DNA from 3 places in the Pseudomonas sp. TE12234 genome. Region 2 is predicted to be linked to each of the others. Evidence: predicted binding sites of a transcription regulator. Region 2 holds the regulator's gene; each other region holds the start of a gene.

Region 1 (10,221 bases), on a different contig from region 2:
CCTGCTTGATCCGCCAGCCTGGGCCAAGAGTGCTTTCGGCACCGTCGACCTGCTGCGCGACTATCAAAGCCTGCTGAAGCCGGCATTGCTGACCACTGCCGACAATGGCGTGCTGATCTGCTGCAACAACCTGGCCAAGGTCAGCATGGACGACTGGCGCGAACAAGTCCTGCGCTGCGCCGAGAAAGCCGGGCGGCCGGTACGTGAGTGGACGGTGATGAAACCCGGTGCCGATTTCCCGTCCATGGATCAACAACCGCCGCTGAAAACCCTGATCCTGCAGCTTTGATCCGTGTAAGACAAATCTGAAAGATGCTGAACGGGCTGTTTGCTTCGGAACCGGAAACGCGTGCCATACTCCAAGGCACTCCGATTCAGACAGATGAAGCCACACATGTACAAAGGATTGATTCGCGCCATCGGCGCCTTGTTGACTGCTCTGGCCCTCTACAGTCTGCTGGGCTTTCTGATTTTACCGGGCATCGCGCTGCGGGTTGCCAACCAACAACTGGCCAACTACGCCACGATGCCCGCCACCCTTCAGCGGATCGAAATCAACCCGTTCAGCCTCGAAGTGACCCTTTGGGGCTTGAGTATCGGCGAGCCCGGCAAGGAGCAGGTCGGCTTCGAACGCCTGTACGCCAACCTGCAGCTCGATAGCCTCTGGACCAGGACGCTGCATCTGTCCGATATCGAACTGGAAAAATCCAAGACCGAGATCCTCTTCGGCAAGGACGGCAAACTCAACCTGCTCGGCTTGTTCAAACTGCCACAGAGCGAACCGACGCCTGCCGATCCCAATGCCAAACCGTTTCCGCTGCGCATAGACCGGATCAATCTGGCCGGCGGTGTCGTGCACTTCAAGGATGAACGCCCCAGCGAGCCCATCGAATTTCTCTACGACAAACTCGATTTCGAGCTTAAACACCTCAGTACCCGCCCCGAAGACAGTGCCGACATGACATTGGTCGCCATCGGCCCGGGCGGGGGGCAGGTCGACTGGACGGGTAACTTCAGCCTGATCCCGATTGCCTCCGAAGGTAAGCTGAAAATCACTGACGGCAAGATGAAGTCCTTCTGGCCCTACGTGCGCGACGCGGTGCCCCTGGACCTCGAAAGCGGGGTGGTCAATCTCAGCACCGACTACAAACTCAACTTGTCAAAGCAGACCGAATTACTGCTGAGCAATGTCGCGGTCAGTGTTGCACCTTTCGCCATCAAGGCCCCGGATGGCCGGCCGCTGGTGAAGCTTGAGCGGCTGGACGTCAGCGATACCACCCTGGACCTGGCCAAGCAGCAGGTAGTGGTCGGCAAAATCCGCAGCCACAAGCTGGAAACCTGGGCGGCCCTCGAAGCGGATGGTCAACTCGATTGGCAGAAGCTGTTCGCCAGCCAGCCGTCCAAACCGGCCGCCAAGGCCAACGCCGAACCGGCCAGCACGCCGGCAGCCGCCGATTCACCCAAGCCGGCCCCTGCTCCACCGAGCAAACCGTGGCAGGTCCTGCTCAACGACGTGCAACTGCGCGACTATCAGGTGCATCTGGCCGACCGCAAGGCACAACCGGCCGTCGCGCTGGAATTGGGACCACTGAATCTCGACCTGCAGAAGTTCGACAGTCTCAACGGCTCGCCTTTTACCCTCAAGCTCGACACTGGCGTGGGCAAGCAAGGCAAGCTTCTGGCAGACGGTGAGGTCAATCTGGCCCCGATCAGCGCCAGACTCAACGTCCAGACCAAGGACATCGACCTGCGGGTCGCCCAGTCCTACATCACTCCTTTCATACGCCTGGAACTGCGCAGCGGCATGCTTGGCAGCGATCTGGCGGTCAATCTGAAAAGCACTGAACCCTTGGCGTTCAGCGTTACCGGGCGCGCCCAGGTCGATCAGCTGCATACGCTCGACACCCTGAAAACCCGCGACTTTCTCAAATGGCAGCAGGTCATGGTCGAAGGCCTGAACTATCAACACGGTGACAGCCTGTCGATCGACAAGATCAACCTGATGCAGCCTTATGTACGCTTCATGATCAACGATGACCGCACCACCAACATCGATGACTTGTTGATTCCGCAGCCGGCTGATTCCGGTGCCAGGCCTGCCGCCGCCAAACCCGCCGCCAGCAAGGACAAGCCACTGGGCATCCATATCGGCGGGATTGCCATCAATGACGGCTCGGCCAACTTCGCCGACTTCAGCCTGACGCCGAACTTTGCAACCGCCATCCAACAACTCAACGGGCAAATCGGCACCATCGACAGCCGCCAGGCCAAGCCCGCCAGTGTCGACGTCAAGGGCAAGGTCGACCGCTATGCACCGGTGACCATCAAGGGCGCGGTCAATCCGTTCGACCCGATGGCCAGCCTCGACATCGCCACCAGCTTCAAACGCGTGGAACTGACCACGCTGACGCCCTACTCCGGCAAGTTCGCCGGTTACCGTATCCGCAAGGGCCGACTCAATCTTGATCTGCATTACCTGATCACCAAAGGCCAGCTCAAGGCCGAAAACAAAGTGGTGGTCGAACAACTGCAACTGGGCGAAAAGGTCGACAGCCCCGACGCCGTGAGCCTGCCGCTGAAACTGGCGATTGCCTTGCTCAAGGACGTCGATGGCAAGATTTCCATCGAGCTGCCGGTCACTGGCGACCTCAATAACCCGCAGTTCAGCATCATGCCCATCGTCTGGCAGTCCTTGCGCAACCTGATCGTGAAAGCCGCGGCGGCGCCCTTCAAGCTGATTGGCGGGCTGGTCAGCGGCGGTGGCTCGGAAGACTTGGGGAGTGTGTCTTTTGCCCCTGGTTCCAGCGACCTGAGCAAGGACACTGAAGCGGCGCTGGTCAAACTGTCCAACGCGCTCAAGGAGCGTCCTGCCCTGCGTCTGGAAATTGAAGGCACGGCGGCGCAAAGCAGCGACGGCCCGTTGATCGCCGAACAGCGACTGGAACGGGAATACCAGTACAACTACTACAAAATGCTCCAGCGCCGCGGTGACAAAGTGCCGGCCCAGGCTTCGATGCTCGTAGTGCCGGATAACGAGAAAGGCGCGCTGCTGGAAGGGATTTATCGCACCCGCCTGAAAACCCAGCCACCCGCCGAATGGAAGGACTTGGGCAAAGAGGAGCGCACGGCGAAAATGCGCGCTGACGTGATCAAATTCTGGAGTACAAGCGACGTGCTGTTGCGCCAGTTGGGGCAGGATCGCGCCAGCGCCATCAAGGATTATCTGGTCGACAAGTGCCAACTCGCCGATGACCGCGTGTACTTTATCGATGCCCAACTGGGCGAAGCGGAAAAGGACGGCAAGGTCGTTACGCCCCTGCATCTGGACGCCGAGTGAAGGAAAATTAACGCGAGAACTGATCTCCAGTTAATGTGCAGCGCCACAATAGAACAGGCCCCGACACGAATGCCGGGGCCTGTAATGGCCACATCCTTATGGCCGTTCGCATGAACTCCTCAGATGCGACAGGCGTATCACTCGGCCCGCCTGCCGCGCCTTCTCCCAGTCCAGGCGAGAAGTCGTGCCTTACTCGGCTTTGAGGCCGTCAGCGGAGACCGCTTTGACGCCTTTGATTTTCTTGGTGATCGCCACGGCAGTGGCTTTCTGAGCGTCAGTCACCGCAACGGTGGATGACAGGGACACGACGCCTTTGTTGGTTTCAACCTTGATGTCGGTGCCAGGAATACCTTTTTCGGTGAGCAGGTCACTTTTGACTTTGGTTGTAATCCAGGTATCGGAAGTAGCTTCCTCGGCTTTGGTCATTTCACCGGCCGCCAGCGTCATGGGTGCCTGGGTGGCTTGAGTCTGTGCAAATGCAGCATTGGCCATGGTCAGGGTCAGCGCGGTTACAGTAGCGGCAGCGATAGCGAACTTCTTCATACGAGTAACTCCTGTTTTTCTGGAAAGTCTGCTGGATTTCTTTTCAGCAGGGTTACCAGAGATATTGCGAACGCTGTGCCAACTTTGAAATAAACAATAAATGCATATAAATCAATAACTTATAAAAAACGTAAATTTCCGGAATCATGCAAAATGCATGACTTCGAAATTCCCTACATGCAAGTTGCGGGTTTTACCGCAGGCCTAAGGCCATGAATTAACGCGGGTTTTCCTGAAGACCTGGTTTGTATAAAACAGGACAAAAAAATACCCCGCGAAAGGCGGGGTACTGGCAATCAGGTCATGGATCAGACTTTCGGGGCAACGCCCGTGCAGCCTTTGGGTGCATAGTCCTGATCGACCGTGGTGGCGCACGTCCACCCCGTCAGGGTACGCGTCAGGGTAATGGTTTTGTTCAGCACCGGGCCGGGTGCATTCACGATTCTGCAGCCAATAGTGCCTGTGCCATCCGCCGCTTTACCGGACGCTGTCGTTGTGCAATTGGAGGTGGTCGGCGTGCCCCCCACCGTCTTCAGATCCGGATCGTCGCCTTGATTGATGACATCTTCGAACGGCACCTTCAAGGCCGAAATCTCCGCCAGCCCCGCCGTCACCTTGGCCCGGGCCTGGTATTTGGAATACGCAGGAATCGCGAACGTTGCCAGAATCCCGATGATTGCGACCACGATCAGTAGCTCAATCAGGGTAAAGCCTTTTTGTTGGTTCATTGACAGCCTCCATGCATGAGTCGAATTCTCATGATCTGAAGCTGTTAGAGCACAGCCCATGCCAGGCACCGTGCCCTCTGTTGGCGGGGTGCACGACCCGCCCAACACCCTTTCCTACTCCCAGAATCCGCACTATCTGACAGTTTTTGTCACCTACCCCTGGTGGTCTGGTTCCACCGTTTGACTAGGCTCTAGATCGCGCCCCGGGTACTTCAATGCATGGCATCGCCTTCTACGATCTGGTCAGGCAATCGGCCCCGGCCGGCGGAAACTCCCCCGCGAGGCCCGGCTCAAGAAAGTTGTCCCGAGGAACGCATCGGCACATTCACGATCTATGAGCCAGTCCGGTGCGAACACTGCAACGATGGCTACAACGGGCGAATCGGGATTCATGAAGTGGCAAGTCACCAAGGACTGAACATGGCGGTCAAAGCAGCAAAAATCAGTGTGTATGCCTGGGAAGGCACCGATCGCAAAGGTGCCCGAATAACCGGCGAGCTGAGCGGACAGAACCCGGCGCTGATCAAGGCGAAATTGCGCAAGCAAGGCATCAATCCCGGTAAGGTCCGCAAGAAAACCCCGTCGCTGCTCAGTCTGGGCAAACGCATCAAGGCCCAGGACATCGCCCTGTTCACCCGGCAAATGGCAACCATGATGAAAGCCGGGGTGCCGTTACTGCAGTCGTTCGACATCATCGGCGAAGGCTTCGATAACCCGGCCATGCGCACGCTGGTGGACGACGTGAAACAGGACGTCGCGGCAGGCAACAGCTTTGCCGCGGCCCTGCGCAAAAAGCCCCGGTATTTCGATGAGTTGTACTGCAATCTGGTGGACGCCGGCGAACAGGCCGGAGCGCTGGATACGCTGTTGGAACGGGTGGCGACTTATAAGGAAAAGAGCGAAAGCCTCAAGTCCAAGATCAAGAAAGCCATGACCTACCCGCTGATGGTGGTGTTCGTCGCGATCATCGTCACCGGGATTCTTCTGGTCAAAGTGGTCCCGCAATTCCAGTCGGTATTCCAGGGATTCGGAGCCGAGTTGCCCGCCTTCACCGTGATGGTCATTGGCTTGTCGCGGTTCATGCAGGACAGCTGGTGGATGATGCTCGGGGTCATGATCGTGGCGTTGTTCGCCATTCGTCATGCCTTGAGGACGTCCCAGGCTTTTCGCGACCGAATGGACACCGGGTTGTTGAAACTGCCGCTGGTGGGCACCTTGATGTACAAATCCGCCGTGGCCCGCTTCGCCCGTACGCTGTCGACCACGTTCGCCGCTGGCGTGCCGTTGGTTGAAGCGCTGGAGTCGGTGGCTGGCGCGACCGGCAATATCGTGTTCAAGCGCGCCGTGCAACGCATCAGGCAGGATGTCTCGACGGGCATGCAGCTGAATTTCGCCATGCGTACTTCCGGTATCTTTCCGAACATGGTCATCCAGATGACCGCCATAGGCGAGGAGTCCGGTACGCTGGACGGCATGCTCGACAAGGTCGCGGGTTTCTACGAGGACGACGTCGATCATATGGTCGATAACCTCACCAGTCTGATGGAACCGTTCATCATGGTGGTGCTGGGTGTTATCGTCGGTGGCCTGGTCGTCGCAATGTACCTGCCCATCTTCCAACTCGGCTCAGCGATCTGATATGCCCCTGAACGAAATTCTTGCCCACTACCCGCTAGCCTTTGTCGTCATCGCCGGGGTGATCGGCCTGCTCGTCGGCAGCTTTCTCAATGTGCTGATCTGGCGCCTGCCGAAAATGCTCGAGCGCGAGTGGCGCATGCAGGCCCATGACATTCTCGGGCTTCCCGGCGAAACACCGCTGCCGACCTACAACCTGCTGCTCCCCCACTCCCAGTGCCCGCACTGCGGTCACCGGATTCGGGCCTGGGAAAACATTCCGCTGCTCAGTTTCGTTCTGCTGCGCGGACGCTGTTCGGCCTGTGCGGCACCGATCAGCAAACGCTACCCGCTGACCGAGCTCGCCTGCAGCCTGGTGTCGGCATTCATCGCCTGGCACTTCGGCTTCGGCTGGGCAGCCTGCATGACTCTGCTGCTGACCTGGGGACTGCTGGCCATGAGCCTGATCGACGCCAGGCATCAACTGTTACCGGACGTGCTGGTGCTGCCGCTGATGTGGCTGGGGCTGATCGTCAACAGTCTGGGTCTGTTCGTACCGTTGCAGGATGCATTGTGGGGCGCGGTCGTCGGCTATATGGCGCTGTGGTCGGTGTTTTGGTTGTTCAAACTGATCACCGGCAAGGACGGCATGGGCTATGGCGATTTCAAATTGTTGGCGATGTTTGGCGCCTGGGGTGGCTGGCAGATATTGCCGCTCACTATCCTGCTTTCGTCCCTCGCAGGCGCGGTGATTGGCTTGATTTGCTTGCGCCTGCGCAAGGCAAAAACCTCGACACCGATCCCCTTTGGGCCCTATCTGGCCATTGCTGGCTGGATTGCCTTGCTCTGGGGTGTTCAAATAACCGACTTCTATTGGCAGTTTGTCGGTTTGAAATGAATACCCCTGTGGAAAAACCCTGGATTCTCGGCCTCACCGGCGGCATCGGCAGCGGAAAAAGCGCGGCGGCCCAACATTTCATCGACCTCGGCGTGCATGTGGTCGATGCCGATCATGCTGCCCGCTGGGTGGTCGAACCGGGACGGCCGGCGCTGGCGAAGATCGCCGAGCATTTCGGCCCGGGCGTGTTGCTGGCCGACGGACAACTGGATCGCGCCGCGCTGCGCAAACTGATCTTCGAAGTGCCGGAAGAACGCCGCTGGCTCGAAGCGTTGCTGCATCCGCTGATCGCCGAGGAAATCGCTCATCATCTGGCGCTGGCAAAATCGCCTTACGCGATTCTGGTTTCGCCGCTGTTGATCGAGTCCGGGCAGTACGCCATGACTCAACGGGTGCTGGTGATCGATGCCCCCGAACAACTTCAGATCGAACGCACTCTGCTGCGTGACCAGACAAGCGAGCAGCAGGTCCAGGCGATCCTCAAAGCCCAATCCAGCCGCCAGGATCGCCTACGACATGCCAACGAGGTGGTGGTCAACGACCGCGACCTCGCCTGGCTGCACAGCGAGGTTGAACGCCTGCATCACTTTTACCTTACTTTGCGTGGAGGCCAGTCATGAGCCAAACCCCAACCGTCGAATGCCCGACTTGCGGCGCCCCTGTCGAATGGAGTCCCGAGAGCAAATTCCGTCCGTTCTGTTCAGACCGTTGCAAACTGATCGACCTGGGCGCCTGGGCGTCGGAAGAACACAAGATCCCAGTGGCCCCCGATGCCGAGGACGAGTTGTTCAGCGGCGATTTCGATCCGCGTCACTGATGACCGTCGTCAGGGGCGCATGAAGCCGTAGTCCTGACCGTCGTCGAGGTTTTCCGCCAGGAAATGCAGCTCGTCGGCCAAATCCTCCGCACTGCGTACCGCCTTGCTTTGCTGCACCACGGCACTGAGCAAGGCGCGCAGGCTCAACCCGGGATCAAATCCCTCGGCTTGCGCCGAATCCAGACTCTGGCGCAACTCCTGCCTTGCCCACTCGTAAACACTCATGACGAAACTCCTGAAAGTTTTGCCGAGCATGGGATCGTCAGCGTTCTCAGGGTTTGATGTGAGTCAAGACTTCGGATCGTCATCCTTCCAGGGCGCCGAAAGGTAGCGTGTGCGGTTGAAGGTCTCCAGCCATTCCGGGCAGAACACCACCAATGCGCTGACCACCATGCCGTTGATAAAAGCCTCGGGAAAAATCAGCAACCACAGGTACCCGACAAAATCCTCCAGCCAGTACGGCATCTCAAAGCGCTCGTCGAACCACAGCAGCCACAACGCCAACAGCAGGCACAGCAACGCCGACAGGGCCGCCGCAAAAAAACCGGACACGAAGATATACACAAAGGGATTTCGCGGCTGAGCACGCTCCACCAGGATCGCGCAGCACTCGGTCACCAGCACCGGCAACAGGATCAGCAACGCGCCATTGACCCCGACCGCCATCAAATCCTGTCGCCCGAGCGCCACCAGCCCCAACTGCGCCACCAGCCCGCCGACGATAGCCAGCGGCCAGTCCAGCAATAGCGTCACCGCCGTCATGCCGATGAAGTGATAGGACACGCCGGTATCGAAATCCCGCCGCACCAGCCACAACATGAACAGCGCGAACACCGTGCCGAACAGTAAGTGCTGGCGACGGCTGTCGGTGAATAGCTCGACCCAGGGCGCACGCCAGATTGCCCAGAGCAACACCGGCACATAAATCAGCCAGCCGACTGTCAGACTTTGCGATGACAGCAGCTCGGCGCCGATCATGGGCGAGACGCCTCCAATGCCTCACGCAACTGCGCAGCCGTGGCGTACTCGTGCTGCGCCACCAACTGGCCGTCCTTGAGCTGTAACCACAGCACTTGATCCACGGCACCGGGATACCTCGGAGCAACGCGGCCATCGCGGTCCAGCATCACCCGGTAGGAGTAATCGCGCATGGCCGGTACGGCGAACATTTTGGCGATCAGCCGTGGCATGCGCTGAATATCCGCGAGAAACACGGCATGGCGAGCCTCCAGATAGCCTTTGGGCTGGCCTTGCAACGCAGCGTTGACCAACTTGGCCCCCTCCATGCTGCGAGCCACCAGCAGCGTCTGCGTGCGATTATCGAGGGTAAAGGCCTGATCGAACTGATCAAGCAGCGTCCAGGGCGCCACATGCTCGCCGACCTCGAGCGCATTGGCCCAGAGGGGTAGAAGCCCGAGCAACAACACCGTCCAATATTTCACATTCAACCCCTTGGTCGATCGTACGAGTGGTGGCCATCAGTCTACACCGCCGTTTCCGAGTGCCCAGTCACGCGGTTTACCGCTTAACGCTTTCTGCTTGTCGCAATTGAACGCTAAGCTTGGGCCTATGGATGACTCAGATTACTTACGCCTGCTGACCATCGCGGCCGAGCAAGCCAACGCGTTCCTGTCCAATGCCCGCAAATGGGAGCGGGAGCGTTGGGTCTGCCAGCGCCTGCTGCAAGGCTTGAACATTTCTTATCGTGCCGACGAATTCGCCCCGGCCGGCGAGCCGCCGGACGTGTTGTTTCGCGATGCCAGTTTCGAGGTGTTCTTCGTTCTCGACGAAGGCCGGCGTCTCAACGACGAATGGCGCGATGAGCTGCAACGTCGACGCAGCGCGTTCTCCCTGAGCCAGCTGGTACGGCGCGAGGCCAAGCCGCGGCGCATCCCGGCCAACGAATTCTTGCTGCGACTGGCGCCGACCTTGCGCAAAAAAGCGCACAACTACAAAGAACGCGGCATGGATCTGGGCGAACTGGACATCATCGCCTTTGCCAGCCTCAAGCGCGAAGTGCTGGACCTCAACAGCCATTTCCCGCCGCCCACCGAATACTTGCGCCAAGGCTGGCGCTCACTGTCACTGGTGGGGCCGACTTTCGCCCGGGTACTGTTTGCGCATCCCGATGCTCCGGATTTCCTGCGCAGCAACCTGGGGCGCAGCATTGTTTTCGACGTCGGGATCAGTCTGTGAGCCCATTGCAGGAACTGATCGCCGAAGTCCCGCAAATCGGTCGCGTACGCTGGATTGGCGTGCGCCCACAACCTCACGTGCGGATGAT
Region 2 (10,221 bases):
TATTTACGTCAACATTCCTCATGTTCCGGAAGGGCAGAGTATTCATCTGTTCCTCGACGGCGGGTTTGCCGGCGGCTTGGGTGATGGCCTGAAAATTCTTAAGGAAGCGCCGATCGGCACTGCCGATACTTTTGCCGGCTGGGAAGGTGAGGGTGATCTGCAAGGCAAACTTAAGCTGGATATTCCGTTGGTCAAAGGCGAGCAGCCGAAGATCATTGTCGATTTCAAAACGGCAAAGGCCCGTTTGAAATTGCCCGAGCCTCCTCTTGAACTGACTCAGCTCAAAGGTGATTTTCGTTTCGACAGCAGCAAAGGGTTGAGCGGCCAGAACATCACGGCAAAGGCGTTCGACAAACCGGTGAGTGCACAGATATTTGCCGATGGTCGTGAGGGCAAGCTCAATACCCGTGTCACGGCCTCGGGGCAGGTCGAAGTCAAGAAACTTGCGAACTGGCTGAGCGTCACTCAGCCGTTGCCGGCGAGCGGCGTGATCCCCTATCAATTGCAACTGACCCTCAATGGCGGCGATAGCCAGTTGATGGTCAACTCCAATCTCAAAGGTGTCGCCGTCGATTTGCCGGCTCCCTTCGGCATGTCAGTCGAAACCGGGCGTGACACGACGTTCCGCATGACCTTGCAAGGGGCAGAGCGACGCTACTGGGTGAATTACGGCGAATTGGCGAACTTCACCTTTGCCGCACCTCCCGGAAATTTTGCCGAGGGTCGCGGTGAGTTGTTCCTCGGTAATGGCAATGCCGTATTGCCTGGTGCAAAGGGCTTGCGAGTGCGCGGCGTGTTGTCGGAGCTGGATGTCGGCCCCTGGCAGGATCTGGTGAACAAATACGCCGGGCAAGACCCGGGGGGCAGTGCCAAGCAATTGCTCAGCAGTGCCGATTTCAAGGTCGGCAAGCTCAGCGCATTGGGAACGACCCTGGATCAGGCATCCGTGCAGTTAACGCGCAAACCGGCCGCCTGGGCTTTGCAGCTCGACAGTCAGCAGGTCAAGGGCACCGCCAGCATTCCCGATGCGAAAGCCGCGCCGATGGTCATTAATCTGCAGTACGTGCGTTTGCCGGCACCCGATCCGAAGGTCCTTGCCGACGAAAACTCGCCGGACCCGCTGGCCTCCGTGGACCCGACGAAGATCCCGGCGCTGGATATCACCATCAACCAACTGTTCCAGGGCAATGATCTGGTCGGTGCCTGGTCGCTCAAGGTTCGTCCGACTGCCAAGGGGATCGCCCTCAACTCACTGGATATGGGCCTCAAGGGCATCCTGTTGCAAGGCAGTGGTGGCTGGGAAGGCGCGCCCGGTTCCAGCACAAGCTGGTACAAGGGGCGGATCAGCGGCAAGAACCTGGCGGATGTGCTCAAGGGATGGGGCTTTGCACCGAGCGTGACCAGCCAGGAGTTCCGTATGGATGTCGATGGTCGCTGGCCCGGTTCGCCGGCCTGGCTGGCCAGCAAGCGTTTCTCCGGGACCCTCAATGCCTCAATGAGTGAGGGCCAGTTTGTTGAAGTCGAAGGAGGCGCCCAGGCATTGCGGGTGTTCGGCCTGCTCAACTTCAACTCCATTGGCCGGCGGCTGCGCCTGGATTTTTCCGACCTGTTCGGCAAAGGCTTGAGCTATGACCGGGTCAAGGGTCTGTTGGTGGCGACCAACGGCGTCTACGTGACCCGTGAGCCCATCCAGATGACCGGTCCGTCGAGCAATGTTGAACTCGACGGCACCCTGAACCTGGTGGGTGATCAGATCGACGCCAAGCTGATGGTGACGTTGCCGGTGACCAACAACCTGCCGATTGCCGCCCTGATCGTGGGCGCGCCTGCCGTCGGTGGCGCTCTGTTCCTGATCGACAAGTTGATCGGTGACCGCGTGGCCCGCTTTGCCAGTGTGAAGTACACCGTCAAGGGGCCATGGAAAGAGCCGAAAATCACCTATGACAAGCCTTTTTGACGCTCTTTTTCAGAACCCACACTCCAAGCCTATGGAGTAGCATGGACGCCTATCCATTCAGGAGCGCGCCATGTCTGTAGCGGTGATTCAAATGGTCAGTCAGAGCGATGTGCTGGCCAACCTGGCCCAGGCCCGTCAATTGCTCGAGCAAGCGGCGGCCGGCGGTGCGGCGCTTGCCGTGCTGCCGGAAAACTTCGCGGCCATGGGTCGGCGTGACATTGCCGACATCGGCCGCGCCGAGGCGCTGGGCGAAGGCCCGATCCTGCCCTGGTTGAAACAGACCGCTCGCGACCTCAAGTTATGGATAGTGGCCGGCACCTTGCCGTTACCGCCCGTGGATCAGCCGACGGCCAAGGTGCATGCTTGTTCGTTGCTGGTCGATGATCAGGGTGAGACGGTCGCGCGTTATGACAAGCTGCATTTGTTCGATGTGGACGTGGCAGACAATCGCGGCCGTTATCGCGAATCCGATGACTATGCTTATGGCAGTGGCGTCGTGGTCGCCGACACACCGGTGGGGCGAGTCGGCCTGACGGTCTGCTATGACCTGCGCTTCCCGGAGCTGTACAGCGAATTGCGTGCTGCCGGCGCGGAGCTGATTACCGCGCCGTCCGCCTTTACTGCGGTGACCGGCGCCGCGCACTGGGACGTGTTGATTCGCGCGCGGGCCATCGAAACCCAGTGTTATGTGCTCGCGGCCGCCCAGGGCGGAACCCATCCGGGACCGCGGGAAACCTGGGGGCATGCCGCCATCATCGATCCATGGGGGCGTGTGCTGGCACAAAAGGATCAGGGTGAGGCCGTGCTGCTGGCTGAACGAGACTGCAGTGAACAGGCGTCCATCAGGGCGCGGATGCCGGTGTCCAGTCACCGGCGCTTTTTCTCGCAGGGCGCTGAGCGACCTGCATCAGAACGACGAATTTAAGGCGTAAAGCATATGAGCGAGTTGTTGTCCTCAGTCAGTGATCATCTCCTGGCACCCGGTGGCGTGACGATCGAGAGCCTGCAGGGTGTGCTCGGCGACTTGGCCGGCCCGGGTATCGATGCCGCCGACCTGTATTTTCAAGGGCAGATTTCCGAGTCCTGGGCGTTGGAAGACGGCATCGTCAAGGAAGGCAGCTTCAACCTTGACCAGGGTGTGGGCGTGCGGGCGCAATCGGGTGAAAAGACCGGTTTTGCCTACAGCAACGCCATCACGCTGGAAGCCTTGGGTGCGGCGGCCCGTGCCGCCCGTTCGATCTCCCGTGCCGGGCAAAACGGCACTGTGCAGGCATTCACCACTCAGGACGTCGCGCAACTCTACGGGCCAGACAATCCTCTGGAAGTGCTGACCCGCGCCGAGAAAGTCGATCTGCTCAAGCGTATCGATGCCGCGACCCGCGCGCTCGATCCCCGCATCCAGCAAGTTACCGTGAGCATGGCCGGTGTCTGGGAGCGGATTCTGGTGGCGTCCACCGATGGCGGTCTGGCAGCAGATGTTCGTCCGCTGGTGCGTTTCAACGTCAGCGTGATCGTTGAGCAGAACGGCCGTCGTGAGCGCGGTGGTCACGGCGGTGGCGGCCGCACCGATTACCGTTATTTCCTCGCTGAAGATCGCGCCATGGGCTATGCCCGTGAAGCGCTGCGACAGGCGCTGGTCAATCTGGAAGCCATTCCGGCTCCGGCCGGTACATTGCCGGTGGTGCTGGGTTCCGGTTGGTCGGGTGTGCTGCTGCACGAAGCGGTTGGCCACGGTCTGGAGGGCGACTTCAACCGTAAGGGCAGTTCGGCCTACAGCGGACGCATGGGCGAGATGGTTGCATCCAAACTCTGCACCATTGTCGATGATGGCACGCTGGCCGGACGCCGTGGCTCCTTGAGCGTTGACGATGAAGGTACGCCGACCGAGTGCACGACACTGATCGAAAACGGCGTACTCAAAGGCTACATGCAGGACAAGCTCAACGCGCGCCTGATGGGCGTTGCCCGCACGGGTAACGGCCGTCGTGAATCCTATGCGCACCTGCCAATGCCGCGCATGACCAACACCTACATGCTCGCCGGTGAAAGCGATCCGGCGGAAATCATCGCCTCGGTGAAGCGCGGTATCTATTGCGCCAACCTTGGCGGCGGCCAGGTGGACATTACCAGCGGCAAGTTCGTGTTCTCCACCAGCGAGGCGTACCTGATCGAAGACGGCAAGATCACCGCTCCGGTCAAGGGCGCGACCCTGATCGGTAACGGGCCGGAAGCCATGAGCAAAGTGTCGATGGTCGGTAACGATCTGTCGCTGGATAGCGGTGTGGGGACATGCGGCAAGGATGGGCAGTCGGTGCCGGTGGGTGTCGGCCAGCCAACGCTGAAGATTGATGCGATCACCGTGGGTGGCACGGGCGCGTAAGGCGTGGAGCTGCGGGTGAGCCGCCAGGCGACTCACCCGATCAGAGTCTCAGCGCAGACCGCGTTGAGTCTCGTCCAGCTCACGGATGTACTTGAAGATTTTACGGCTCGATGCCGGTGGCTTGTTGGTCGCCAATTCGTGCTGGGCCTGACGGATCAGGGAGCGCAATTGCTGGCGATCAGCCTCCGGGTAGTCGATGACGAACTTCTCCAGGACTGCGTCGTCGCCGGCGATCAGGCGATCACGCCAGCGCTCCAGGTTGTGGAAGCGTTCGTTGTATTGGCGAGTGGAGGCATCGAGTTGATCGAGCAAAACCAGAATGGCGTCAGTGTCCTGATCGCGCATCAGTTTGCCGATGAACTGAAGGTGCCGTTTACGCGCGATGTTCGCAACGTGCTTGGGCGCATCGGCCAAGGCCCGGCGCAACGCGTCGGTCAAGGGCAGTTTTGCCAGCAAGTCAGGCTTGAGTGTTGTAAGGCGCTCGCCAAGGTCAACCAGAGCATGCAGCTCGCGTTTGACCTGGGATTTGCTTTTTTCTCCCGTATCGAGGGAGTCGTCGTAAGAATCAACCATGGTGGCCGTCCGCAAAGAAACGCCGCCATGATAACCAGTCGGGGGCCGCTTGTCCGGCCCGGTCGCTCGATGACCTATACCGAAAGCAGAATTTGAGTGGAGAACAGCATGAGTGCAGTTGAAAGCGTCGGCCCACAAGCGTTGCCGGCACTGCAAGAACAAGTCGAGCAAATCATCGCTGAAGCCAAGCGTCAGGGGGCCAGTGCCTGTGAAGTGGCGGTGTCCCTGGAGCAGGGCCTGTCGACCACGGTGCGCCAGCGCGAAGTTGAAACCGTCGAATTCAACCGTGATCAGGGTTTTGGCATCACCTTGTACGTTGGCCAGCGCAAGGGTTCGGCCAGCACCTCGGCCAGCGGTCCTGAGGCGATTCGTGAAACCGTGGCCGCCGCCTTGGCCATTGCCAAACACACCTCTGAAGACGAAGCGTCGGGCCTGGCGGATGCCGCTTTGATGGCTCGTGACATTCAGGATTTCGACCTGTTCCACCAATGGGATATCACGCCAGAGCAGGCAATCGAGCAGGCCCTGGCCTGTGAAGCGGCCGCGTTTGCTGCCGACAGCCGGATCAAGAATGCCGACGGCACTACGCTGAGCACCCACCAAGGTTGCCGTGTTTACGGTAACAGCCACGGGTTTGTTGGCGGTTACGCTTCGACCCGACACAGCCTGAGCTGTGTAATGATCGCCGAGGCCGATGGCCAGATGCAGCGCGATTACTGGTATGACGTGAACCGTCAGGGCAATTTGCTGGCTGATCCGGTGAGCATCGGACAGCGTGCCGCGCAACGTGCAGCGAGTCGTCTTGGGGCGCGTCCGGTGCCGACCTGCGAAGTGCCAGTGCTGTTTTCCGCTGAGTTGGCCGGTGGTTTGTTCGGTAGCTTCCTGTCGGCGATTTCCGGCGGCAGTCTTTATCGCAAATCATCGTTCCTCGAAGGCACCCTGGGGCAAAAGCTGTTTCCGGAATGGCTGACCATCGACGAGCGGCCACACTTGATGCGAGCCATGGGCAGCGCGGCGTTCGATGGTGATGGACTGGCGACCTACGCCAAGCCGTTCGTCGAAAAGGGCGAGCTGGTCTCTTACATCCTCGGTACTTACTCCGGTCGCAAACTCGGCATGCCGAGCACCGCGAATGCCGGCGGGGTGCACAATCTGTTCGTTACCCATGGCGACGAGGATCAGGCAGCCTTGTTGCGTCGTATGGGACGCGGCTTGCTGGTCACGGAGTTGATGGGCCAGGGCTTGAACATGGTGACTGGCGATTACTCCCGTGGCGCGGCGGGTTACTGGGTAGAGAACGGCGAAATCCAGTTTGCCGTCCAGGAAGTCACCATCGCCGGCAACATGCGCGACATGTTCAAGCAGATCGTTGCCGTGGGTAATGACCTGGAACTGCGCAGCAACATTCGTACGGGTTCTGTGCTGATCGAGCGAATGACGGTGGCGGGCAGCTAAACCCGTTCGTCACAAAAAAGGCGCGCCACCTGATCTGGTGGTGCGCCTTTTTTATTGGGCTACAGAGCAGCTTTAGCCTGGATTGGCGTCTACTCGCCTTCGTCGAAATAGCGGTTGATCAAGTCTTTCAACGCATCCAGTGCCCTTTGCGCGTCTTCGCCTTCGGTGTTGATATAGATTTTGGTTCCCTTGCCCGCAGCGAGCATCATCATGGCCATGATGCTTTTGCCGTCGACCGTGGATTCCGGAGTGCGTCCTACTCTGATCGTGCAATCCTTGAACTCACCGGCGACCCCGACGAATTTTGCAGAAGCACGGGCATGCAAGCCGAGTTTGTTGATGATTTCGATTTCCAGAGCAGGCATCGCGGTGTGAATCCTTTAGCTGAGGTCGCGGTGGCGAACCTGGACGTTCTTCAGGGATTGTTGCAGCGTCTTGCCCAGGCGTTCGGTCAGGTAGACAGATCGGTGGTGCCCGCCGGTGCAGCCAATGGCAATAGTGACATAGGCGCGGTTGCTGGCGGCAAAGCGGGGCAACCATTTGAGCAGATATGTAGAAATATCCTGGAACATTTCTTCCACATCCGGCTGGGCAGCAAGGTACTCGGCAACGGGTTGATCAAGCCCGGACAGCGCCCGAAGCTCGGGTTTCCAGTAGGGATTGGGCAGGCAGCGCACGTCGAACACCAGATCGGCGTCCACCGGCATGCCACGCTTGAAGCCAAAGGATTCCACCAGAAACGCCGTACCGGGTTCCGGCTGGTTCAGCAGGCGCAGCTTGATCGTATCGCGCAACTGATACAGGTTAAGGTTGGTGGTATTGACCTTGAGGTCGGCGAGGTCGGCAATGGGGCCGAGCAAGCTGGTTTCATCGTTGATCGCCTCGGCCAGCGAGCGATTGGCACTGCTCAGTGGATGACGGCGACGGGTTTCGGAAAAGCGTTTAAGCAGGGTTTCTTCATCAGCGTCCAGGTACAGCACATCGCACTGGATATGCCGGCTGCGGACTTCTTCCAGCAGCTCGGGAAACCGCGACAGGTGGCTCGGCAGGTTGCGTGCATCGATGGAGACAGCAACGAGTGGCTGTACCAGCTCGGTGTGAATCAACGAGCGTTCGGCAAGTTCCGGCAGCAACCCGGCAGGCAGGTTGTCGATGCAGTAGTAGCCGTTGTCCTCAAGCACATCGAGGGCGGTACTTTTACCCGAGCCGGAACGGCCGCTGACGATGATCAAACGCATGATTACTGACCGTTTTGCTCGTTCAGGACAACCTGATACAAGGCTTCATTGCTCGGGGCACTGCGCAGTTTTTCGCGCACTTCCTTGCGGTCGAGCATGCTGGCGATCTGGCGCAAAAGCTCCAGGTGCGCATCGGTAGCAGCTTCCGGGACCAACAGAACGAACAACAGGTCAACCGGTGCGCCATCGATGGCGTCGAAATCTATGGGGGCGTCAAGGTGCATCAAAGCGCTGATGGGCGAGGTACAACCCTTCAGGCGACAGTGGGGAATGGCGATACCGTTGCCAAAACCGGTCGAGCCGAGTTTTTCGCGGGCAATCAAAGCCTCGAAGACATCTTGCATCTCCAGATCCGGCACTTCCCGGGCGATCAGGTTGGCAATTTGCTCGAGGGCTTTCTTTTTACTGCCGCCCGGCACGTTCACCAGGGAACGGCCGGGGGTCAGGATGCTTTCAAGTCGGATCATGGGTTGGGAGTGTTAACGACCCGTAGCGCCCTGAAGGAGGCTCTGGGTCTTTTCCTTATGCTTTTTGAGTTGTTTGTCCAGCTTGTCGGTCAGTGCGTCGATCGCCGCGTACATGTCGGTATGTTCCGCGTTGGCGACCACTTCATTGCCGGGAATATGCAGCGTGGCTTCGATTTTCTGCTTCAACTTTTCGACGGTCATCGTGACCTGAACGTTGGTGATCTTGTCGAAATGCCTCTCTAATCGTTCGAGTTTTTCGCCGATGTAGGTGCGAAGAGGTTCGGTCACTTCCAGTTGGTGTCCACTGATGTTGACTTGCATACAGCTTCTCCTTCGTTGCCAGTGCATAAAGCGGTAGATCAGATGATCTACCACTGGAACGCTGTGGCGTGGCTCTACATCAACCGCTTGCGTTCGCTCGAAGGCGCGATCCCCAGGGATTCGCGGTACTTGGCGACGGTGCGGCGAGCCACCTGAATGCCTTGTGCCTCCAGTAAACCAGCGATCTTGCTGTCACTCAACGGCTTTTTCTGATTTTCCGCAGCAACCAGTTTTTTGATGATCGCGCGGATCGCCGTGGACGAGCATTCGCCACCTTCGGAGGTGCTGACATGGCTGGAGAAAAAGTATTTCAGTTCATATATGCCCCGAGGGGTATGCATGAATTTCTGTGTGGTCACGCGTGAAATCGTCGATTCGTGCATGCCGACCGCCTCGGCGATGTCATGCAGAACCAGCGGCTTCATGGCTTCGTCGCCGTACTCCAGGAAGCCGCGTTGATGCTCGACGATCTGGGTGGCTACTTTCATCAGGGTTTCGTTGCGGCTTTGCAGGCTTTTGATGAACCAGCGGGCTTCCTGCAACTGATTGCGCATGAAGGTGTTGTCGGCGCTGGTGTCGGCGCGACGCACGAAACCGGCGTACTGGGCGTTGACCCGAAGACGTGGAACCGACTCCTGATTGAGCTCCACCAGCCAGCGTTCGTTGTCCTTGCGCACGATCACGTCGGGAACGACGTATTCGGCTTCAGTGGACTCGATCTGCGAGCCTGGGCGTGGGTTAAGGCTCTGAACCAGTTCGATCACCTGGCGCAGTTCGTCTTCCTTGAGCTTCATGCGGCGCATCAGTTGACTGTAATCGCGGCTGCCGAGCAGGTCGATGAAATCGGTGACCAGGCGCTTGGCTTCGTTCAGCCAAGGGGTTTTGGCCGGCAACTGACGTAATTGCAGCAGCAGGCATTCGCCCAGGTTGCGGGCACCAATACCGGCGGGTTCGAATTGCTGGATGCGGTGCAGAACAGCTTCGATTTCGTCCAGTTCGATGTCCAGTTCCGGATCGAAGGCTTCGAGGATTTCCTCGAGCGTCTCGTCCAGATAGCCCTGATTGTTGATGCAATCAATCAGGGTCACGGCGATCAGGCGATCGGTGTCGGACATTGGCGCCAGGTTCAATTGCCACAACAGGTGGCTTTGCAGGCTTTCGCCGGCCGATGTGCGGGTGGTGAAATCCCACTCGTCGTCATCGTTGCTCGGCAGGCTGCTGGCACTGGTCTGGTAGACGTCTTCCCAGGCGGTGTCGACGGGCAGTTCATTGGGAATGCGCTCGTTCCAGTCGCCTTCCTCGAGGTTATCAACCGTCGGTGCGCTTTCCTGGTAGGAGGGTTCCTGAATGTCGGGGTTGGGCTTCTGTTCGACGTTGTCGGCCAGGGGGTCGGTGTTATCGAAGTCGTCGCCGTCTTCCTGGCGTTCGAGCATCGGATTGGACTCCAGGGCCTCCTGGATTTCCTGTTGCAGGTCCAGGGTCGACAATTGGAGCAGGCGGATGGCCTGTTGCAGCTGCGGTGTCATCGTCAGCTGCTGGCCCATTCTCAAGACTAGCGATGGTTTCATGGCAGGGGCTTAACACCTTATTCGCCGGCGCACATGCGCCATCCACTACAGGGCGCCGGAGCGCCAAACATAAGCAAATTATATGCCCGAAACTGAAGTGTTTGCCTAGAGCGCTGTAACAATAAAAAAATGTTGATTTTTTATCGAGACAAGCGCCCGTCGACTAGCCAGACACCTCAGTGCTTACAGGCGGAACTCATGGCCCAGATACACTTCCTTGACCAGGTCGTTGGCCAGGATGGTTTCAGCGTCGCCCTCGGCG
Region 3 (10,221 bases), on a different contig from region 2:
CGCTGGTCGAACGTGAGCCGAACTACTCGTTCGTCACTGCCCGCCTGCTGATGGACACCCTGCGTGCCGAAGGCCTGGGCTTCCTCGGCGTCGCCGAAAGCGCCACTCACCACGAAATGGTCGACCTGTACGCCAAGGCCCTGCCTGCCTACATCGCCAAGGGTATCGAATTCGAATTGCTGAACCCGGTTCTGGCCGACTTCGACCTGGAAAAACTGGGCAAGGCGATCAACCACGAGCGCGACCAGCAGTTCACCTACCTGGGCCTGCAAACCCTGTACGACCGTTACTTCATCCACAAGGATGGCGTGCGCTTTGAACTGCCGCAGATTTTCTTCATGCGTGTGGCCATGGGCCTGGCGATCGAAGAGAAGCAAAAGGAAGACCGCGCGATCGAGTTCTACAACCTGTTGTCGTCCTTCGACTACATGTCCTCGACTCCAACGCTGTTCAACGCCGGCACCCTGCGTCCGCAGCTGTCGAGCTGCTACCTGACCACCGTGCCGGATGACCTGTCGGGCATCTACCACGCGATCCACGACAACGCCATGCTGTCGAAATTCGCCGGCGGCCTGGGCAACGACTGGACACCTGTTCGTGCATTGGGCTCTTACATCAAGGGCACCAACGGCAAATCCCAGGGCGTTGTACCGTTCCTGAAAGTCGTGAACGACACCGCCGTCGCCGTTAACCAGGGTGGCAAGCGCAAAGGCGCTGTCTGTGCGTACCTGGAAACCTGGCACATGGACATCGAGGAGTTCATCGAGCTGCGCAAGAACACCGGTGACGATCGTCGTCGTACCCACGACATGAACACCGCCAACTGGATTCCTGACCTGTTCATGAAGCGTGTCTTCGATGACGGTAAATGGACCCTGTTCTCGCCGTCTGAAGTTCCGGATCTGCACGACCTGACCGGCAAGGCCTTCGAAGAGCGCTACGAGTACTACGAAGCCCTGACCGAATACCCTGGCAAGGTCAAACTGTTCAAGACCATCCAGGCCAAAGACCTGTGGCGCAAAATGCTGTCCATGCTGTTTGAAACCGGCCACCCATGGCTGACCTTCAAGGATCCGTGCAACCTGCGCAGCCCGCAGCAGCACGTCGGCGTGGTCCACAGCTCGAACCTGTGCACCGAAATCACCTTGAACACCAACAAGGACGAAATCGCCGTTTGCAACCTGGGCTCGATCAACCTGCCGAACCACATCGTCAACGGCAAGCTGGACACCGCCAAGCTGCAACGCACTGTGAACACTGCCGTACGCATGCTCGATAACGTGATCGACATCAACTACTACTCGGTGCCACAAGCGAAGAACTCCAACTTCAAGCACCGTCCGGTCGGCCTGGGCATCATGGGCTTCCAGGACGCGCTGTACCTGCAGCACATCCCTTACGGTTCCGACGCTGCCGTCGAGTTCGCCGACAAGTCGATGGAAGCGGTCAGCTACTACGCGATCCAGGCTTCCTGCGACCTGGCCGACGAGCGCGGCGCCTACGAGACCTTCCAGGGTTCGCTGTGGTCCAAGGGCATCCTGCCGCTGGATTCGCAACAGATCCTGATCGAGCAACGCGGCCAGAAGTACATCGACGTTGACCTGAACGAAACCCTGGACTGGGCCCCAGTGCGCGCCCGCGTTCAAAAAGGTATTCGTAACTCCAACATCATGGCCATCGCACCGACCGCAACCATCGCCAACATCACTGGCGTATCGCAGTCGATCGAACCGACCTACCAGAACCTCTATGTGAAATCGAACCTGTCGGGCGAATTCACCGTGATCAACCCGTACCTGGTTCGCGACCTGAAGGCTCGCGGTCTGTGGGACTCGGTCATGATCAACGACCTGAAGTACTACGACGGTTCCGTGCAGCAAATCGAACGCATCCCGCAAGAACTCAAAGAGCTCTACGCGACGGCCTTCGAAGTGGACACCAAGTGGATCGTTGACGCGGCAAGCCGTCGTCAGAAGTGGATCGACCAGGCACAGTCCCTGAACCTGTATATCGCCGGCGCTTCAGGCAAGAAGCTGGATGTGACCTACCGCATGGCCTGGTACCGTGGTCTGAAAACCACTTACTACCTCCGCGCCCTGGCCGCGACCAGCACCGAAAAGTCGACCATCAACACCGGCAAGCTGAACGCTGTTTCCAGTGGCGGCAACCACGGCGACGACTCGGTCCTGGCTGCGCCAGCAGGTCCAGCGCCCGTGCCGAAGGCCTGCGCCATTGACGAGCCGGATTGCGAAGCTTGCCAATAAGCTGAACCTGCAAGCGTCGTAAGGTGCTTGTCTGAAACCCCCGGTGGGCCTCTGGCCGATCGGGGGTTTTCTTTTGCTTCTCGCAGGAGCGAACTTGCTCGTGATGTACTCGAAAGCAACACGGTTAATCAGCAGGAACGCGTGATCGTTAACGTCCATCGCGAGCACGCTCGCTCCTACAGGGTCGACCAATTCAGCTTCCACAAAAAAGCCCCTCTGACGAGGGGCTTTTTATGCAGCGCTATCCAGTATCAGGTCATCTGAATGATGGTCTGCATGATGGTGCTTTGGGTGGAGATAGTCTTGGCGTTCGCCTGGTAGTTGCTCTGCGCCTTGATCAGGTCAACCAGCTCGTTGGTCAGATTGACGTTGGACTCTTCCAGAGAGTTGGAAACCAGCGAGCCCAGAGTACCGGTCTGCGGTGCATCGTAGCCTGGAATACCCGACGCGTAGGTCTCTTTCCAACTGGTACCGCCAACGGGCTGCAGGCCTTGTTCGTTGGTGAAGCTGGCCAGCGAAATCTGGCCGATGGGCTTTGTTTGGTTGTTACTGAAGTTGGCCAGCAACACACCACTGCCGTCGATGGTCAGGTTGGTGATCTGGCCGGTGGCGTAACCGTTCTGCGACGGAATCGAACGTGCGGTGTCAGCGTTGAACTGAGTGGTGTTGGCCATGGCGATGGTCACACCTGCCGGATCGGCAGAAGCCCCATTGGCTGCCCACACGCCATTGGTCACGGTACCCGGCGTCCAGTTGCTGATCTTCAGGTCACTGCTGATGACCGGACCAGGAGGTGTACTGACCGATACCAGCTTTCCGCTGCTATCGAACGTCATCGTCGATGCTACCGGAGGCGTCGCGGCAGCAGTAGGGTCACTGCCGTCCGGGTTGCGACCATCGATCAGGGTATAGGTATCCCAAGTGTTCGCCCCAGTCTTGACCATGTATTGATCCATGGTGTGCTGGTTGCCCTGAGTATCGTAAATCGGGGTACTGAACGACTTGGTGAACGTCGCGGTCTTGGACGGATCGAAAGCGTTCGCCGCGACTGTCTGGTCGATTACCGGCGACGTCGAGTTCAGGTTGATGGTCGATGAAACGCTGCTGGTGGATTTTGGTGCCAGGTTGGATGTATCGATTCGCAGGTCGGTCAATACACCATTGACGATCTTGCCATTGGAGTCGACGCCGTAACCTTGCAGGCGTGCAGTGCCGTCGCTGTTGGTGACGTAGCCGTCCTTGTCGGTCTTGAACGTACCGGCACGGGTGTACGTCAGCGAACCATTGTTGCTCAGGACGAAAAAGCCGTTGCCCTGGATCCCCATGTCGAGCACGTTACCGGTGTTGTTCACATCACCCTGGCTGAACTGCTGAGAGACGTTGGCCAGACGTACGCCGTTGCCGACGGTCTTGCTGCCAGTACCCAGGCGAGTCGCAGAGTACACGTCTTCGAATTCTGCACGGGACGATTTGAAACCGGTGGTCGCGACGTTGGCGATGTTATTGCCCGTTACGTCCAGTTGTTTGTTGGCTGCAAAGAGACCGCTAAGGCCGATGTTGAAAGACATAATCCACTCCTTTGTGCCGGGTTAGTCGGCTTTACATACCAATGGTTTGTACTTTGGACAGGGCGACGCTGCCCAGCCCGGCCAGATTGAGCATCAACTCACCGCCGGTTTGGCTGATGGTCACACTGTTGACCGTGGCGGGCAGATTGGTGACAAGCGATACGGACTGACCGTCGATCGTGCTCGCAGCCCCGAAGCTATAAGTGCCCGCAGGAACCGTTACACCGGAATCGTCCTTGCCGTCCCAGATGAAGCTGGCATTGCCCGCGCTCTGAGACCCCATGTCGATGGTGCGTACGGTCTTGCCGTCGGCATTGGTAATTTTCAGGCTGACGTCCGCGACCGAAGACGGAACGACGACCGTACCGCTGAGACTCTTGGTGGTGTCGACCACAGCCTTGTCGCTCGGCGCGATGACCGAACGCCCCACCAGCGAGGAAGCCTGCAGGGCTTGCGACGAGTTGTAGTTGCTGGCAAGACCGCTCACGGTGGTGTTGAGCGTGGTGATCCCCTCCAGGCTGCTGAACTGGGCCAACTGGGCCACGAACGCGCCGTTGTCCTGCGGCTCCAGCGGGTTCTGGTTTTTCAGCTGCGTGACCAGCAATTGCAGGAACGCGTCCTTGCCCAAGGCTTGGTTGCCCGTAGCACTGCTGGTTGCTGACGCCAGACCATTCGTCGTGGTGTTGGTCTTGATGGAGGAGTTGGCCAGGATATCGTTGAGGCTCAAACTGCTGGTGGTATCGCTAACACTCATCTGAATCGCCCCTTATCACTGACCGAGGGTCAGGACTTTCTGCATCATGGTTTTGGCCGTGTTCATCATTTCGGCGTTGGTCTGGAACGAGCGGCTCGCGGAAATCATGTCCGCCATCTCTTCCACCACGTTGACGTTCGGGTAATAGACGTAGCCCTTGGCGTCGGCGGCCGGATGGTTCGGCTCGTAGCGCGCCTCGAGGTTGCTCTGGTCTTCGACCACGCCCATGACCTGCACGCCTTGACCGGCAGCGTCCTGGTTCTGGAACAACGAATCGCTGCCGCCGCTCTGACCGCCCTGGAACATGGTGGCGAATACCGGGTGACGCGCGCGGTAGGTCTGGTCGATGCTCGACGAGACGGTTTCGGCGTTGGCAATGTTCGAAGCGACGGTGTTCAAGCGAGTGGTCTGCGCACTCATGCCGCTACCGGCAATGTTGAAAACACTGGATAGAGACATGGCTTACTCTCCACGCAGGGCTGACACCAGCCCTTTGAATTTACTGTTGAGCAGGGTGAAGCTGGCCTGGAAGCCAATCGCGTTTTCCGCGTAGTTCGACTGTTCCAGCTGGGCGTCCACGGTGTTCTGGTCAATCGACGGTTGCATCGGCGTGCGGTACATCAGCGATTCGTCACCATTGCCCAGCCCTTGCGCTTCGATATGACGGCTGTTGGTCATGTTCAAGGCGATGGTGCCGTTTTGGTTTTTCTCGCTCTGTGCCGCGAGCACTTTGGAGAAATCCAGATCCCGGGCCTTGTAGTTCGGGGTGTCGGCGTTGGCAATGTTGTTGGCCAGGACTTCAGCGCGCTGGGCGCGAAAGCCCAGTGCCTGTTCGTGAATACCGAGCGCTTTATCGAAGCTGATGCTCATGTCGGGAAACCTTCGGGTGACCTGATTTTTCGTACGATGGACATAGCAAGCGTCATGCCAAGTCAGAAAACCCCGTAAACCGGGGCTTTGCGGGCAGAGGCTAGGCGGCAATGCCAGAAAAGCGGCAACGGGTTTCCGCCGGATGCCGCTTTTCTGCCGCCTGGCATCCAATCCCGAGTACACCACTTGCCAGCTCCTGGCGCGGTACTCGCCAGACACAAAAAAACGGGAGCCCCATAAGGACTCCCGTTTTTATGACGCCGACAAAATCACTTCGCCTGATAAATGATCCCAGGGCTGCACTGGACCATCTGGTAATGATCCGGCAATCCGTTCAGCGCTTCTGAAGCACCAAGGAACAGATAACCGCCAGGCTTCAACGTGCTGTGAATACGCAACAGGATGTCCTTCTTCACTTCGGCAGAGAAGTAGATCAGGACGTTGCGGCAGAACACGATATCGAACTTGCCCAGGCTGGCGTAGCTGTCCAGCAGATTGAACGAACGAAACTCCACCCGACTCTTGATCGGTGCCTTGATGACCCAGCGCCCCGGCCCTTTCGGGTCGAAATATCGCTGCAGTCGCTCGGGCGACAGACCGCGACCAATGGCCAGGCTGTCGTACTCGCCGGTCTTGCAGTTGGTCAGCATGGTGCCGGAAAGATCGGTGGCAACGATTTGCACCCCCATCCTCAACTGGCCCATGTTGACCCGCTCGAACTCATCAATGGACATCGACAGCGAATACGGCTCCTGTCCCGACGAGCATGCCGCCGACCAGATGCGCAAACGCTGTCCGGGACTGGCCTTGATCGCTTCGGGCAGTACCTTGTTCTTCAAGACTTCAAAGGGGTAGGTATCACGAAACCACAGGGTTTCGTTGGTGGTCATGGCGTCGACCACCTGCTCGCGCAAACCGCTGCGCGGCTGGGTCTGCATGCGCTGGACAAGCTCACCCAACGACTTGATACCCTGCTGCTCCATCAGTTTGTTGAGACGGCTCGATACCAGATACTGCTTGTTTTCACCGAGCAAAATGCCACAGGCTTTTTCCAGGAATACCCGGAACTGTTCGAAATCCAAATTACCCGTTGACAATGCTGCCGCCTCTTAAATCGTGTTGACTGCCGGGGGCCGAACGCCCCTAGCTAATGTCTGCTGCTTTGATCCGGTCGACTACCCGGGATGCCAGGTCATCAGGACGGAATTTGGCGAGGAAGTCATCGGCACCGACTTTCTTGACCATCGCCTGATTGAACACACCCGACAACGAAGTATGCAGGATGATATGTAGCTTTTGCATGCGAGGGTCGTTGCGGATTTCCGCCGTCAGGGTGTATCCGTCCATCTCCGGCATCTCGATGTCGGAAATCATCATCAGGAACTCTTCCTCCGGCTTCTTGCCCTCGTCGACCAGTTTGCGCAGGTAATCCAGCGCTTGCCGACCGTCGTTCAACGCCACCACTTCGACGCCAACCGTTTGCAGGCAGCGCGTGACCTGTTTGCGTGCCACCGACGAATCATCGACTGTCAACACACGCAGAGAGAGCGCCTTGTGCTGGGTTTCGACATCCACCACACCAACCGAAATCGCTTCCGGTGTCGGCGCCACTTCCGCCAGCACTTTCTCGACGTCGATGATTTCGACCAGTTGATTGTCGACGCGAGTCACGGCCGTCAGGTAGTGATCGCGGCCAGTGCCCTTGGGTGGCGGATGAATCTCCTCCCAGTTCATGTTCACAATGCGTTCCACCGAGCGCACCAGGAACCCCTGGGTCTTGGTGTTGTACTCCGTGATGATCACGAAAGGGTTGTTCTTGTCTTTCAAGCCCCCGGAGCCGGTCGCCATCGCCAGATCAAGGATCGGAATGGTCGCCCCCCGAATATTCGCCACGCCGCACACGACAGGACTGGACTTGGGCATCAGTGTCAGTTGGGGGCATTGCAGCACCTCCCGGACCTTGAACACGTTGATCCCATAGAGCTGCTGGCCGTCAAGACGGAACAACAACAGCTCAAGGCGATTCTGCCCCACCAGTTGCGTGCGCTGGTTTACCGAATCCATTACACCAGCCATGCCCAGACTCCTACACCAACGCTAAGTGTTGTTGCGACGCACATTCATCTCTAAACGGCACGGCGCTTGCTTTTTATCTCTCTATGAACAGAGAACCGACATTTTTTCGACGCCTTACCACACCCTACCGCAGATTACTCGGCGTGCTGGCGACTGTGTGCCTGTTCAACGCTGGCAGCCCTGCCCTTGCTGACCCGGTTACCTTGCCTGACATGCTTATCGGCGTCACCCAAGGCTTTCTTGAGTTCACCGTAGAAGACTATCTGGCCACCAGTCAAACGGAAGGTCGCTATGAAATCCAGGTTAACCAGCTCGATCCGCGCATGCGCATGCCGATGTGCGACAAGGAATTGACAGCCTCGCTGGAGAGTCCGGCCAAGCCACTGGGCCGGGTAACGGTCAAGGTCCGGTGTGAGGGAGCATCCCCCTGGACCGTCTTCGTACCCGCTCAAGTACGCCTGTTTCGTGACGTTGTGACCACCACCCGCCCCCTGCGCCGCGCCGGTATTGTCGAGCCTGGAGACGTGACATTGCGTGAGCGCGATATCAGCATGATCAACCAGGGCTATTTGACCTCGATGGATCAGGCGATCGGGCAAAAACTTACCCGACCAATGGTCGCCGACCAGGTCATTACCCTGGTGCACATGGAGCAAGCGGAAGTCGTTCGCAAGGGCGATCAGGTGGTGATTACCGCGCGCAGTGGTACGCTCAGCGTGCGAATGCCAGGCGAAGCGCTGGCCAACGGTGGCTTGAATGAACAGATCCGGGTCAAGAACCTCAACTCGCAGCGGGTCATCAAAGCTCAGGTCACCGCGCCGGGGCAGGTGGAAGTAGCCATGTAGGGCTCCCTGTTCATGAAGATGGCGCTTCCTGAGGCTGTTCCCTAAACTGTGCTCCATGCGGGGCAAGCGCCGACGCGCGCAAGCTCCCGGATAAATGGGCCTAAAGTTTTGCAGGGGATGGCCGAAAACAGGGCAAGCGTCCAAATTCCCAGAGGTTTTTTATCATGGTCATCGATTTCAGCCGTTTGAACAGCTCCTCGTCACTTACGGGCAGTACACGTACCAGCGCGAGCAAGGAAACGGCCGACGCCGGCAAGTCCGCAGCGCTGAATACCCCGGCCGAACAGGCCAGCACCGTTAAGAGCGGGGAATCGGTACATCTCAGCAATGAGGCTCAACAGTTGCAAAAGGTCACTGATACGCTGCGCGATCAGCCTGTCGTCGACAACGCCCGCGTGGCCGCGTTGAAAGCAGCGATTGCCGATGGCAGCTACAAAGTCGACAGCAACCGTGTAGCCAGCAAACTGCTCAACTTCGAAGCCCAGCGCTAGGCCCACGGCCTGCGCCAGGCTTTTGGACGCTTAAAAACCAAGGCCAGCCATGCACGATACTAATTTACTGCAACTGATCACCGACGATTTTGCTCCAGCGCAACAATTGCTGGAGTTACTGCAGACCGAGTCCCTCGCCCTGCATGGTCGCGACATGCCCCTGCTCGAAAACGTTCTGGCACAGAAACAGGCATTGATCATTTTGCTCGAACAGCATGGCCGCAAGCGCAGCGAAATTCTCGCCAGCCTCAACTTGCCAACTAACCGTAGCGGGCTGGAGCAGTTGGCCAGCCATTCGAGCATTGGCGAACAGTTGCTGGCGCAGAGCGACGTGCTGACCAACCTCCTGGCCCAGTGCCAGACCACCAATGCCAGCAACGGCCAGTCGATCCTGATACAGCAAGCCGCTACGGCTACCCAGCTGAAAATTCTTACCGGCGGCGAACCTCCTGCGCTCTACGATGCCAGCGGATCATTCTCCAAGCTTGTGAAACCGCGCCCGCTCAGTCAGGCTTAAGCTTGTCGATGAGCACGCTCTATCAAGACGCGAAACATGCTGGCAAAATGCTGGCTAGCCGTAGTCAAAACTTGTCTGGAGATTGATTAACCGTGTCCAATGCCTTAAATGCGGATGATGCTCCGCAGCCACCCAAGGTGCTTAGCACGCCTCTGGAAATCTCCAGCAACCTGCGCCAGCTGCAAGAAAGTCATGACCCGCTGATCATTACGTTTCATGAGCGCAGCCAGCGCTTCCAGAGCTATCTGGTGGACGTTGATCGTGAAAGCAAGATGATTGCCCTGGACGAAATGATTCCCCGAGACGGCGAACGTTACTTGTTGGCCGGCGAACCCTTCAAGGTCGAAGGCTTCCACGAAGGCGTGCGTATTGCCTGGGAAAGCAACGGTCCGCTGACCATCGACGAATCCGGCGGTACTCGTTGCTATCGCGGCGCACTGCCCGATGAAGTGGTCTACCATCAGCGCCGCAATGCGTTCCGCGCTGCGTTGAAACTGGCACAATTGGTCGACGTCGACCTGGATGGCGAGAAACTCAAGGCACCGATCAGCGGCAAGTTGCTAGACATCTCGGCTACCGGTTGCAAGCTGCGCTTCTCTGGCGACATCTCTGGCAGCCTGCAATTGGGTCAAGTCTATGACCGCTTCGTGGCCGCCCTGCCTTTTGGCAAGATGATGGCCCCGGTTGAGTTGCGTTACTTGCACTTTGAAGAAAAGATCTCCACTACCTTCGCCGGTGTGCGCTTCCATAACATGAGCGGATTGGTGCAACGGCAGGTCGAGCGGTTCGTCTATCAGCTGCAACGCGAAGCGCGGCGCTTCGACAAAGATGACTTC

Evidence for each region. The regulator sigma-54, encoded in region 2, starts transcription at its own class of promoters, with help from an activator protein. The targets are predictions, from matches to a motif close to ANTGGCATNNANNTTGCTNT.
Region 1: the regulator sigma-54 is predicted to act here: its motif matches at 4,655-4,674, upstream of ACVWYU_RS10000 (pilin).
Region 3: the regulator sigma-54 is predicted to act here: its motif matches at 5,499-5,518, upstream of flgB (flagellar basal body rod protein FlgB).

The regions. Positions count from the first base shown of each region.
Region 1 covers NZ_JBSSEP010000005.1:33,302-43,522, forward strand. The annotation lists gene ACVWYU_RS09985 (class I SAM-dependent rRNA methyltransferase) at 1-289, shown strand, start outside; gene ACVWYU_RS09990 (DUF748 domain-containing protein) at 383-3,337, shown strand; gene ACVWYU_RS09995 (BON domain-containing protein) at 3,527-3,880, opposite strand; gene ACVWYU_RS10000 (pilin) at 4,189-4,608, opposite strand; gene ACVWYU_RS10005 (type II secretion system F family protein) at 5,029-6,246, shown strand; gene ACVWYU_RS10010 (prepilin peptidase) at 6,248-7,120, shown strand; gene coaE (dephospho-CoA kinase) at 7,117-7,740, shown strand; gene yacG (DNA gyrase inhibitor YacG) at 7,737-7,937, shown strand; gene ACVWYU_RS10025 (hypothetical protein) at 7,947-8,162, opposite strand; gene ACVWYU_RS10030 (energy-coupling factor ABC transporter permease) at 8,226-8,915, opposite strand; gene ACVWYU_RS10035 (FAD/FMN-containing dehydrogenase) at 8,912-9,379, opposite strand; gene ACVWYU_RS10040 (DUF1780 domain-containing protein) at 9,507-10,133, shown strand; gene ACVWYU_RS10045 (MOSC domain-containing protein) at 10,130-10,221, shown strand, end outside.
Region 2 covers NZ_JBSSEP010000006.1:99,147-109,367, reverse strand. The annotation lists gene ACVWYU_RS11965 (YhdP family protein) at 1-1,957, shown strand, start outside; gene ACVWYU_RS11960 (carbon-nitrogen hydrolase family protein) at 2,028-2,882, shown strand; gene tldD (metalloprotease TldD) at 2,895-4,337, shown strand; gene yjgA (ribosome biogenesis factor YjgA) at 4,386-4,910, opposite strand; gene pmbA (metalloprotease PmbA) at 5,019-6,365, shown strand; gene ACVWYU_RS11940 (HPr family phosphocarrier protein) at 6,455-6,730, opposite strand; gene rapZ (RNase adapter RapZ) at 6,746-7,603, opposite strand; gene ptsN (PTS IIA-like nitrogen regulatory protein PtsN) at 7,606-8,070, opposite strand; gene hpf (ribosome hibernation-promoting factor, HPF/YfiA family) at 8,083-8,391, opposite strand; gene ACVWYU_RS11920 (RNA polymerase factor sigma-54) at 8,466-9,959, opposite strand; gene lptB (LPS export ABC transporter ATP-binding protein) at 10,143-10,221, opposite strand, start outside.
Region 3 covers NZ_JBSSEP010000024.1:83,657-93,877, forward strand. The annotation lists gene ACVWYU_RS27635 (ribonucleoside-diphosphate reductase subunit alpha) at 1-2,264, shown strand, start outside; gene flgE (flagellar hook protein FlgE) at 2,516-3,832, opposite strand; gene flgD (flagellar hook assembly protein FlgD) at 3,864-4,586, opposite strand; gene flgC (flagellar basal body rod protein FlgC) at 4,602-5,045, opposite strand; gene flgB (flagellar basal body rod protein FlgB) at 5,049-5,456, opposite strand; gene cheR (protein-glutamate O-methyltransferase CheR) at 5,726-6,553, opposite strand; gene ACVWYU_RS27665 (chemotaxis protein CheV) at 6,600-7,532, opposite strand; gene flgA (flagellar basal body P-ring formation chaperone FlgA) at 7,616-8,377, shown strand; gene flgM (flagellar biosynthesis anti-sigma factor FlgM) at 8,542-8,868, shown strand; gene ACVWYU_RS27680 (flagella synthesis protein FlgN) at 8,918-9,385, shown strand; gene ACVWYU_RS27685 (flagellar brake protein) at 9,478-10,221, shown strand, end outside.